2 regions of the Monashia sp. HAY1-2A genome follow, and region 2 is predicted to be linked to the other one. Evidence: riboswitches for the same ligand, from Rfam matches in the RefSeq annotation. Region 2 holds a riboswitch; the other holds the start of a gene.

Evidence for each region. A riboswitch is a leader RNA that binds a small molecule or an ion and turns the genes downstream of it on or off. The one in region 2 is predicted to bind S-adenosylmethionine.
Region 1: it holds a riboswitch for S-adenosylmethionine, as region 2 does, so the genes downstream of both, ACPYOM_RS11790 (putative leader peptide) here and ACPYOM_RS04410 (aminotransferase class V-fold PLP-dependent enzyme) in region 2, are expected to answer to the same signal.

Annotation. Positions count from the first base shown of each region.
Region 1 is NZ_JBNDHY010000068.1:786-5,828, reverse strand. It holds gene ACPYOM_RS11800 (ABC transporter permease) at 1-759, shown strand, start outside; gene ACPYOM_RS11795 (MerR family transcriptional regulator) at 830-1,603, shown strand; SAM riboswitch class IV at 1,729-1,841, shown strand; gene ACPYOM_RS11790 (putative leader peptide) at 1,874-1,945, shown strand; gene ACPYOM_RS11785 (ABC transporter substrate-binding protein) at 2,295-3,317, shown strand; gene ACPYOM_RS11780 (ABC transporter ATP-binding protein) at 3,323-4,219, shown strand; gene ACPYOM_RS11775 (ABC transporter permease) at 4,219-5,043, shown strand, end outside.
Region 2 is NZ_JBNDHY010000018.1:1,511-6,553, reverse strand. It holds gene ACPYOM_RS04415 (endonuclease/exonuclease/phosphatase family protein) at 1-602, shown strand, start outside; gene ACPYOM_RS04410 (aminotransferase class V-fold PLP-dependent enzyme) at 779-2,167, opposite strand; SAM riboswitch class IV at 2,207-2,330, opposite strand; gene ACPYOM_RS04405 (FtsK/SpoIIIE family DNA translocase) at 2,496-5,043, shown strand, end outside.

The sequences.
Region 1 (5,043 bases), on a different contig from region 2:
ACCACCCACTTCCTCAGCGACACCTCTGTCCTGCTCAAGCGCTCGCTGCGCCACATCCTGCGCAGCCCGGACACCATCATCACCACCGCTATCACGCCCATTGCCATGCTGTTGCTCTTCGTCTATGTCTTCGGTGGCGCGATCGATGTCGGCGGCGGCAGCTACGTCGACTACCTGCTGCCCGGGATCCTGCTCATCACCGTGGCCTCCGGCATCGCCTACACCGCCTTCCGGCTCTTCACCGATGTCTCGACGGGCATCGTCGAACGCTTCCAGTCGATGCCCATCGCCCGATCGGCGCTGCTGTGGGGCCACGTGCTGACGTCGGTCGTGGCGAACCTCGTCTCGCTCGCGCTCGTCGTGCTCGTCGCGCTGGCGATGGGATTCCGCTCTGGCGCAGGGGTTCTCGCGTGGCTTGCGGTCCTCGGGATCCTGGTCCTGTTCACCCTGGCGCTGACCTGGTTGGCCGTGATTCCCGGGCTGACCGCGAAGTCGGTCGACGGGGTGAGCGGGTTCTCCTACCCGCTGATCTTCCTACCGTTCATCAGCTCGGCGTTCGTGCCCACCTCTGGCATGCCCGGTCCCGTGCGTTGGTTCGCCGAGCACCAGCCGGTCACCTCGATCGTCGACACCATCCGCGGCCTCTACGCCGGGCAGCCGGTCGGCAACGACGCCTGGATAGCCGTCGCCTGGTGCGTCGGCCTGCTGGTTGTCGCCCACACCCTCGCGAGGCGCACCTACCGCAGCAAGATCGCCTGACTCGGCGGGAGGCGACGACGGGTGGACACCGCGAAGCGCCATGACACCGCCGCGGCAGGAGAATGACGCCATGCTCACCATCAGCCAGCTCGCGTCGTACGCCGGCGTGACGGTACGCGCGGTCCGGCACTACCACGCCAAGGGGCTGCTGCCCGAGCCCGGGCGCGACCACTCCGGCTACCGGCGCTACGACGCTGCCGCCGTGGTCGAGCTTGTCAAGATCCGCACCCTGGCCGACGCCGGCGTACCTCTGTCGCGCGTGCATGAGCTGCTCACGGCACGGGACGAGGAGTTCGCGATGGCCGTCGAGGACATCGACCGCCGGCTGCGCGCCGAGATCCGCCAGCGCCGACGTCACCGGCAGCAGATCGCCAAGCTCGCGGCCGGCGAGAGCCTCACGCTGCCGCCGGAGGCCGTCGCGTACCTGGACCGGATGCGCCAGCTCGGGTTCAGGGAGCGGCTGATCGAGGTCGAGCGCGACAGCTGGATCCTGATCGCCGGCCAGATGCCGGATGCCGTGCCGGCCCTCATGGCCATCAAGCACGCCCAGATCGAACACGACGGGCTGCGTCGGCTGTATCTCGACATCGGAGACCTCGCCGACTGCGGGCCGGACGACCCGCGGCTGCCCGCGCTCGCAGACCGGGTCGCCGCCTTCATCGAGGCCGCGGCAGCCGAGGCCGTGGGCATCGAGGACGAACATCCCGTCAGCGAGGACCTGGTCGCCCTGTTGGACGCGGCGTTCGTCGAGTCCTTCCCGTGCGCGAACCACCTGCTGGAGCTCCTCGAGGAGCGCGGCTGGACGGGCTGGACCAACATCCGGCGCATGCACCCCGCGGTCTGACCCCCCCGCGGCATCGTCCGTCGACACCCGTCTTGCCGCGACCAGCGGGGATGCGTGTCTCGGCATGAGAGACCTTTTCCTATGGAACTGGTAGGTCTTGGCGTTGTCCCGCTACTGTCAGGACAGGTCACGAGATCCAGTGCCAAGCCCCGGCTCGCTGGACGGCAACCCTTCCTCGCGATGGGGTGCCCCGGGTGATGACACGGCGGCCGCCGACCGGTGGTCGCAAGCGCGAGGCTTTCTGCCTCACGTCTCTTCCGAGGACGACTCATGAACCACATGCTCACCGGCCGACGCCACGTCGACCTGCGGCGCGTGAGCAGCTCCCTCTGTCCCGCCTGAGCAAGTCCCCCGAAACGCGGCTGCGCGACGCCACGAGGATGTCCTGCTGCCCGCCATCGCCGCATCGCGTCTTCGCGCAGCGACTCGCGGACATGCCTGAACGACGTCGATCCGCGGCCGCCCGCGGACGCGCCTACAGGCTTTCCGCAGCCGGCCTGCTGACCACCTGCAGCTGACGCGGAACGCCCGCCTGCTCCCCGAGTCCCGGTACGGCACTCGCCTCGGCATGCCCTCCCGGCGCGCGGATCATCACGGCTGCCCTTCTGACCCAGCCGCCGGGACCAGCCCTGCCTCCGCCTGACCCGCCGACGCCACTTGCCCGTCCATTCCCGCAGAAAGAAGCACCGACATGAAGAAGTTCCCCACACGGATCCTCGCCCTTCCTGCCGTGACCCTCCTCGTTGCCGGACTGGCCTCGGCCTGCTCCTCCGCCTCCGGGGCCGAGCAGAAGGAGTCGGGCCCCGTCACGCTGCGCTACCAGGGATGGGCCAACTCCGTCACCCTCCCCGAGCTCGCCGAGGACCTCGGCTACTTCAAGGTCGTCAAGCTCAACTGGGTGGGCAACACCATCAGCGGTCCCCAGGACATCCAGTCCGCGGCGACGAACCAGACCGACTACGGCGGCGCCTTCGCCGGCGCGGTCGTCAAGCTGATCACGGCCGGCGCACCGGTCAAGGCCGTCATCAACTACTACGGCGAGGACGCGAAGACTTTCAACGGCTTCTACGTCAGGGCCGACAGCCCCATCCGGACGGCACGGGACCTCATCGGCAAGAAGATCGCCGTCAACACGCTCGGCGCGCACAGCGAGGCCGTCATCAACACCTGGCTGCAGAAGAACGGCCTCACACCCGACGAGATCAAGCAGGTACAGCTCGTCGTCGTGCCACCGAACGACACCGAGCAGGCCCTGCGTCGGGGTCAGGTCGACGTCGGGACGCTCGGTGGTGTCCTGCAGGACCACGCCGTCGCAGCGGGCGGACTGCGCCGCCTGTTCAGCGACTACGAGCTCTTCGGCGCCTTCAACGGCGGCCAGTACGTCCTACGCGACGAGTTCATCAAGGACCACCCGGACGCCGCCAAGGACTTCGTCACCGGCGTCGCCAAGGCGATCGAGTGGGAGCGCACCACCCCGCGTGAGCAGGTCATCGCCCGGTTCACCAAGATCATCGAGCAGCGCGGCCGCCACGAGAACACCGACAACCTCAAGTACTGGAAGAGCGTCGCGGTGACCGACCGCGGCATCATCTCCGACACCGACTTCACCCGCTGGGGCAGCTGGCTGCAGGAGAAGGGCTTCCTCAGCGGCAAGAAGCTCGACCCCGCCAGCTACTACACGAACGAGCTCAACGGGCTCGCGAAGGCTGGGTGAGCTCGGTGAGCACCCAACAACACCAGGGAAACCCGCCCACTCCCCGCATCTGCCTGCGGGGCGTCACCAAGGACTTCCAGGTCCGCCCAACCAAGGACACCCCGTCCGGCCGCGTGCTCCGTGCACTGGAGGACATCACTCTCGACGTGTCGGCGGGCGAGCTGCTCACCCTCGTGGGCCCGAGCGGGTCGGGCAAGACAACGCTCCTCGACATTCTCGGCGGGCTGAGCGAACCCACCGCGGGCGAGGTCCTCGTCGACGGCAGGCCCGTCGCCGGGCCGGGCCTGGATCGGGGCATCGTGTTCCAGCAGTACGCGCTCTTCCCGTGGCGCACCGCGCTCGGCAACGTCGCCTTCGGGTTGGAGGGGCCACAGTTCCGCCGGCAGGGGCTCGGCAAGAAGGAGCGCCTGGATCGCGCGCGCGAGTACCTCGCCCTCGTGGGTCTCGGCGGGTTCGAGGAGCGGTACCCGCACGAGCTGTCCGGCGGCATGAAGCAACGGGTCGCCATCGCACGCAGCCTCGCCTACGAGCCCGGGATCCTGCTCATGGACGAGCCGTTCGCGGCGCTGGACGCCCAGACCCGTGAGCAGCTCCAGGACGAGCTGTTGCGGATCTGGGGTGCCACGGGAACGACGGCCGTGTTCATCACGCACGGCATCGAGGAGGCGGTCTACCTCGGCCAGCGGGTCGCGGTGCTCAGCTCGCGGCCGGGTCGGCTCAAGGCGGTCGTCGACGTCGACCTCGGCGACCGCACCCTGGGCGCCGAGCGCGACCTGCGCTCCGCGCCTGAGTTCGTCGCCTACCGGCACCGCCTCTGGGAGCTGCTGCACGACGAGGTGGCCAGCGCCCAGCGAGCCGGCCACCAGAAGATCCAGCCCGACGGCACCGAGAGGGCAGCCTGATGACCACGACCCACACCATCGACTCCCTCCCCGCCACCGACGCCATCGACGCTGCCCCGCCCCCCGAGGGCCCCGGCGCCCTGAACCCGGACGGCGAACCGGCTCGCGGCGACGGCGCGAGCGCGGCCGCGCCCCGCCCCGGGGGATACAGGCGTCGGCTCTCGAGGATCCTGCGCGCCGCCAAGGTGGCCCTATGGCGGTCCGCGGCGATCGTCGTGTTCCTGCTCGCGTGGGAGCTCGTGCCACAGTTCCTCCTCGGTGAGGACACCCGCGTGTTCCTCCCGCCGCTGCACGACGTGCTCCGAGCCCTGCTCGACGCCATCTCGAGTGGGGAGCTGTGGGACCACCTGTCGGCCAGCCTGACCCGGTCGGTCACGGGCTTCAGCATCGCCGTCACGGCCGGCATCGCCCTGGGCCTCGCGCTCGCGTGGTACCGCAAACTGGCGTCGTTCCTCACACCCCTGCTCGAGCTGTTCCGCAACACCGCCGCGCTCGCCCTGCTCCCGGTGTTCGTCCTGCTCCTCGGCATCGGCGAAACGTCCAAGATCGCGATCGTCGCCTACGCGAGCTTCTTCCCCGTGCTGCTCAACACCATCGCAGGTGCCACCACGGTCGACCCGCTGCTGATCCGAGCCGCCCGCTCCCTGGGGCTCTCGCAGGTGCGCCTCTTCCAGAAGGTGATCCTGCCCTCTGCCGTCCCGACCATCTTCACCGGCATCCGGATGGGAGGCACCGCCTCGATCCTCGTGCTCATCGCCGCCGAGATGGTCGGAGCCAAGGCCGGACTGGGGTTCCAGATCGTCAACGCCCAGAGCAGCTTCCTC
Region 2 (5,043 bases):
CGGTCGACGTGCTCGTCCTGGTCGAGGCGACGCCGGAGTCCGAGACCGACCTCGACGACGCCGGTGCGCGCGCATTCTTCCCGCAACGCGTCGGTCGGGCGCGCGATGGTGTCGTCGGGACGCTCGTGCTCTCGAGGTACCCCCTGAGCGAGCGTGCCGACGGCGTCAGCCCGGCCGGTGACAGCCTCCAGCCGGACGTCGACGTCACGACGCCGGCCGGCACCGTGCGGCTTCGGGCCGTGCACCCGCCGCCGCCGTTGCCCGACCGCACCGACGACTGGCACGCGGCCCTGGTCTCGCTCGCGACGTGGGTGCACGCGCAGCCGACCGACCGACCGCTCGTCCTCGCCGGCGACTTCAACGCCTCGTCGGGCCACCCGGTGTTCCGGCGGCTCGCGACCGGGCTGACCGACGCCCAGGCGGCTGCGGGCCGAGGCTGGGTGCGCACCTGGCCGTTCGAGGGGCGGCGCATCCCGCCGTACGTCGACCTGGACCATCAGCTGAGCCGCGGACTGGCCGTCGTGGACGCGGGTCAGGTCGCGGTCAACCGGACCGACCACGCCGCCGTCTGGGCGTCCTACGCCCTGCGCACCGAGCGCTGACCCCCCGACGGACCGCCCGACCGACCGCCCGACCCCGCCCGACCGCCCGTCTCGCCGCGGGATCGCAAACACACCGAGCAGCTGCCAGGTGGTCCCTGGTATTCCCGGACCCACCTGGCAGCTGTTCGGTGTGTTACGGGGTGACGGGGGTCAGGGGGCGAGAGACCCGGCCCGGTTCACCAGGGGCGCTCGACCTCGACGTCGCGGGGGTCCGTGCCCTCGACCGTCCACCCGGCGGCCGTCCGGGTCCACGTCCGCGACGGCCCTTCGCCCACGAGCGCGGCCACGGCCGAGACGAGACGCTCCACGCCCTCGGCCGTGCTGCCGAGCCCGACGCTGGCGCGCACCGCGGTCTGGGGACGCTCGCCCCACGGGTCCTCGAGCAGCTCGTCGACGAGCAGGTGCGCACAGAACTTGCCGTCGCGCACACCGATGCCGTGCTCGACCGAGAGCACCTGCGACACGAGCGAGGGGTCGAAGCCGGACACCGTGAAGGCGACGACACCGACCCGGTCGTGGTCGTCGCCGAAGATCGAGAGCACCTCGACGCCCGGGACCGCCTCGAGGCCGGTGCGCAGCCGCTCGAGCAGCGCCTCTTCGTGGGCCTCGATGGCGGCGCGGTGGCGTTCGATCGTCGAACAGGCCGCCGCGAGGGCGATGGCCCCGATGACGTTGGGGCTGCCGCCCTCGTGGCGCGCCGGGCCCGTGGCCCACTCCGTGGCCGTCTCGGTGACCGTCCGGGTCGCGCCGCCGCCGGGCAGGTAGGGTGCGCCGGCGTCGAGCCAGTCACGACGCCCGGCGAGCACGCCGGCACCGAAGGGGGCGTAGGTCTTGTGGCCGGAGAAGGCCACCCAGTCGGCGTCCCACGCCGCGAGGTCGATGCGGCGGTGCGCGGACAGCTGCGCGGCGTCGACGGCGATCCGGGCGCCGTGCTCGTGGGCGAGACGGGCGAAGCGCTCCACCGGCCACACCTCGCCGGTGACGTTGGACGCCGCCGTCAGCACCACGAGGCGGTGCCGGCCCGGGTGCTCGGCGAGGGCCTCGTCGAGCAGGTCGAGCGCGTCGTCGGTGCTCTGGGGGATCGGCAGGCGCACCGTGCGCGAACGGCCCCAGGGCAACAGCGTCGAGTGGTGCTCGCTGCCGAAGACGAAGACCACGGCGCGGCTCGGCAGGGCGTGGGCGAGCACCGACCACGAGTCGGTGGTCGTGCGGGTGAAGACGACCTGGTCGTCCTCGCGGGCGCCGACGAACCGGGCCACCTCCTCACGCGCCTGCTCGTACCAGGCGCTCGTCAGCCGCGAGGCGAACCCGGCACCGCGGTGCACCGACGAGTACGTCTCGAGGGCACGGTCGACGGCGTCCTTCACGGTCTGGAGGGCGGGGGTCGACGCCGCGTGGTCGAGGTTGGCGTAGGCCACCTCGCCCCGGGTCGTGGGCACGCGCAGGTCCGCGCCGACGACACGCGGCAGGGCCTCGCCCTCGGCGACGACGCGGAGGGCTCGGGTGCGGACGACCGGGGCGGGGCCGCCGCCGCAGAGGGTCGTCGTGGTGGGAAGGGCCGACATGGCAGTGCTCCTCGCGAGTCCAGGGACCCACCCGGTGCAGGTCCGCGCTTGCCGACCTCGAGGAGAAACCAGCCGAGGACGGCCTGGTCGTCACCCGGAGCACCCCACCGCGGAGGAGGGTTGCTGGCCAGCGAGCCGGGGCTTGTCGCTGACACTCTTGACCTGGCGAAGACCATAGGCGCCGGCCTGTCCGGGTGTCCACCCAGCGGGCCCACGGTGTCGGAATCTGAGACTGCACCGACTCGCGCCCACGGCAACGGTCCGGCGAATCGGTCGTGGTGCGCGTGTGACGCGTGAGTTGAGAGGGACGCTGGCGTACGGTGCGACCATGGCGACACGTCCGTCCACCAGCCAGCGAACGAGCCCTGCCGCGGCCGCGCGCGCGAAGGGCTCGTCGTCGCGCCCGCCGGCGGCCCGCTCGACCCGTCCCGCACAGCGCAAGCCGGCCGCTGCCCGCAGGGGCCAGTCCAAGGGGCCGACGAAGACGCGGGGCGGCGGCCTGCCGTTCCCCCTCAACGCGGTGCGCAACACGTGGATGGGCGTCTCGCACCTGGCCGGTGGCGCGGTGCGCCGGGTCGGGCACAGCGCGGCCGACCTCGAGCCCGAGCACAAGCGCGACGGCATCGGCTTCGCCCTCATCGCCCTCGCCGTCGTCGTCGCGGCACGCGAGTGGTGGGGCGTCTCGGGCACGTTCGGCCAGGTCGTCCACGCCGTCTTCGCCGGCACCTTCGGCCGGGTCGCGTACGCCGTCCCGCTCGTGCTGCTGGCCCTCGGCCTGCGGATGCTGCGCGCCCCCCAGGACGAGGCCGCGACCAACCGCATCGTCGTCGGCACGATCACCCTGACGTTCGCCGCGTGCGGCCTGTCGCACCTCGCCGACGGCATCCCCAACCCGCCCGACGGGGCCGACGGCATGCGCGCCGCCGGGGGCATCATCGGCTTCCTCGCCTCGAGCCCGCTCGCCGCGGCCGTCTCCACCTACGGGGCGACGGTCCTGCTCGTGCTCCTCGGCGTCTTCGGCCTGCTCGTCATCACGGCGACGCCGGTCAACATGGTCCCGACCCGCCTGCGCCAGCTCAAGGCGCTCGTCATCGACCGCGGCACGCATCCCCACGGGGCCGACGCCGGGGACGGGGCGGAGGCCGACGCCCCGGCGGCCGCGCTCAAGCGGGCCCGCCGCAAGCCCGTCGACCTGTCCGAGCGCGACGGCGACGAGGCCTTCCGCCAGGCGGCGCAGAAGGAGGCCGACGACGCCCCCACCAAGCGGCTGCGCCCGGGCGAGAAACGTCCGACCGCGCCCGGCGTCCTCGCACCGCGACCGAGCGGCGAGAAGGTGATCGACGCCACGGACCCGAAGACCCACGGGGCCCCCGACACGAGCAAGGTCGGACCCAAGGCCGAGCTCGTGCCGCCGCCGATGTCCGAGATGCCGTCGCGCGTCGAGCAGCTGAGCCTCGGTGGGGACATCACCTACCGCCTGCCCGACCAGGCGATGCTCAAGCCGGGGTCGCCGCACAAGACGCGCAGCGAGACGAACGACGCCGTCGTCGAGTCCCTGACGAACGTCTTCGAGCAGTTCGACATCGACGCCGCGGTCACCGGCTTCACCCGCGGTCCGACGGTGACCCGCTACGAGGTCGAGCTCGGCTCGGGCACCAAGGTCGAGCGCGTCACCGCGCTGAGCAAGAACATCGCGTACGCCGTCGCCTCGGCCGACGTGCGGATCCTCAGCCCGATCCCCGGCAAGTCGGCCATCGGCATCGAGATCCCCAACACCGACCGCGAGAACGTCGCGCTCGGCGACGTCCTGCGCAGCCAGACCGCGCGCAGCAACGAGCACCCCATGGTCATGGGCGTCGGCAAGGACGTCGAGGGCGCCTACGTCATCGCCAACCTGGCCAAGATGCCCCACCTGCTCGTGGCCGGCGCCACCGGCTCGGGCAAGTCGAGCTTCGTCAACTCGATGATCACCTCGATCCTCATGCGCTCGACGCCGGAGGAGGTCCGCCTCATCCTCGTCGACCCCAAGCGCGTGGAGCTGACCGCGTACGAAGGCATCCCGCACCTCATCACGCCGATCATCACCAACCCGAAGAAGGCCGCGGAGGCCCTCCAGTGGGTCGTCAAGGAGATGGACCAGCGCTACGACGACCTCGCGGCGTTCGGGTTCAAGCACGTCGACGACTTCAACAAGGCGGTCCGGGCCGGCAAGGTCAAGCCGCTGCCCGGCTCCGAGCGGCAGATCACCACCTACCCGTACCTGCTCGTCGTCGTCGACGAGCTCGCCGACCTCATGATGGTCGCCCCGCGCGACGTCGAGGAGTCGGTCGTGCGCATCACGCAGCTGGCGCGGGCCGCCGGCATCCACCTCGTCCTCGCCACGCAGCGCCCGTCGGTCGACGTCGTCACCGGCCTCATCAAGGCCAACGTGCCGAGCCGCATGGCCTTCGCCACGTCCTCGCTCGCGGACTCGCGCGTCGTGCTCGACCAGCCGGGCGCCGAGAAGCTCATCGGCCAGGGCGACGCCCTCTTCCTGCCGATGGGCGCCAGCAAGCCGATGCGGGTGCAGGGTGCGTGGGTCAACGAGTCGGAGATCCACGAGGTCGTCAAGTTCGTCACGACCCAGCTCAAGCCGAACTACGTCGAGGACGTCACCGTCGCGGCGCCCAAGAAGCAGATCGACGACGACATCGGCGACGACCTCGACGTCCTGCTCCAGGCTGCCGAGCTCGTCATCACGACGCAGTTCGGGTCCACCTCGATGCTGCAGCGCAAGCTGCGCGTTGGCTTCGCCAAGGCCGGCCGGCTCATGGACCTGCTCGAGTCCCGCGGCATCGTCGGCCCGAGCGAGGGGTCCAAGGCGCGCGACGTGCTCG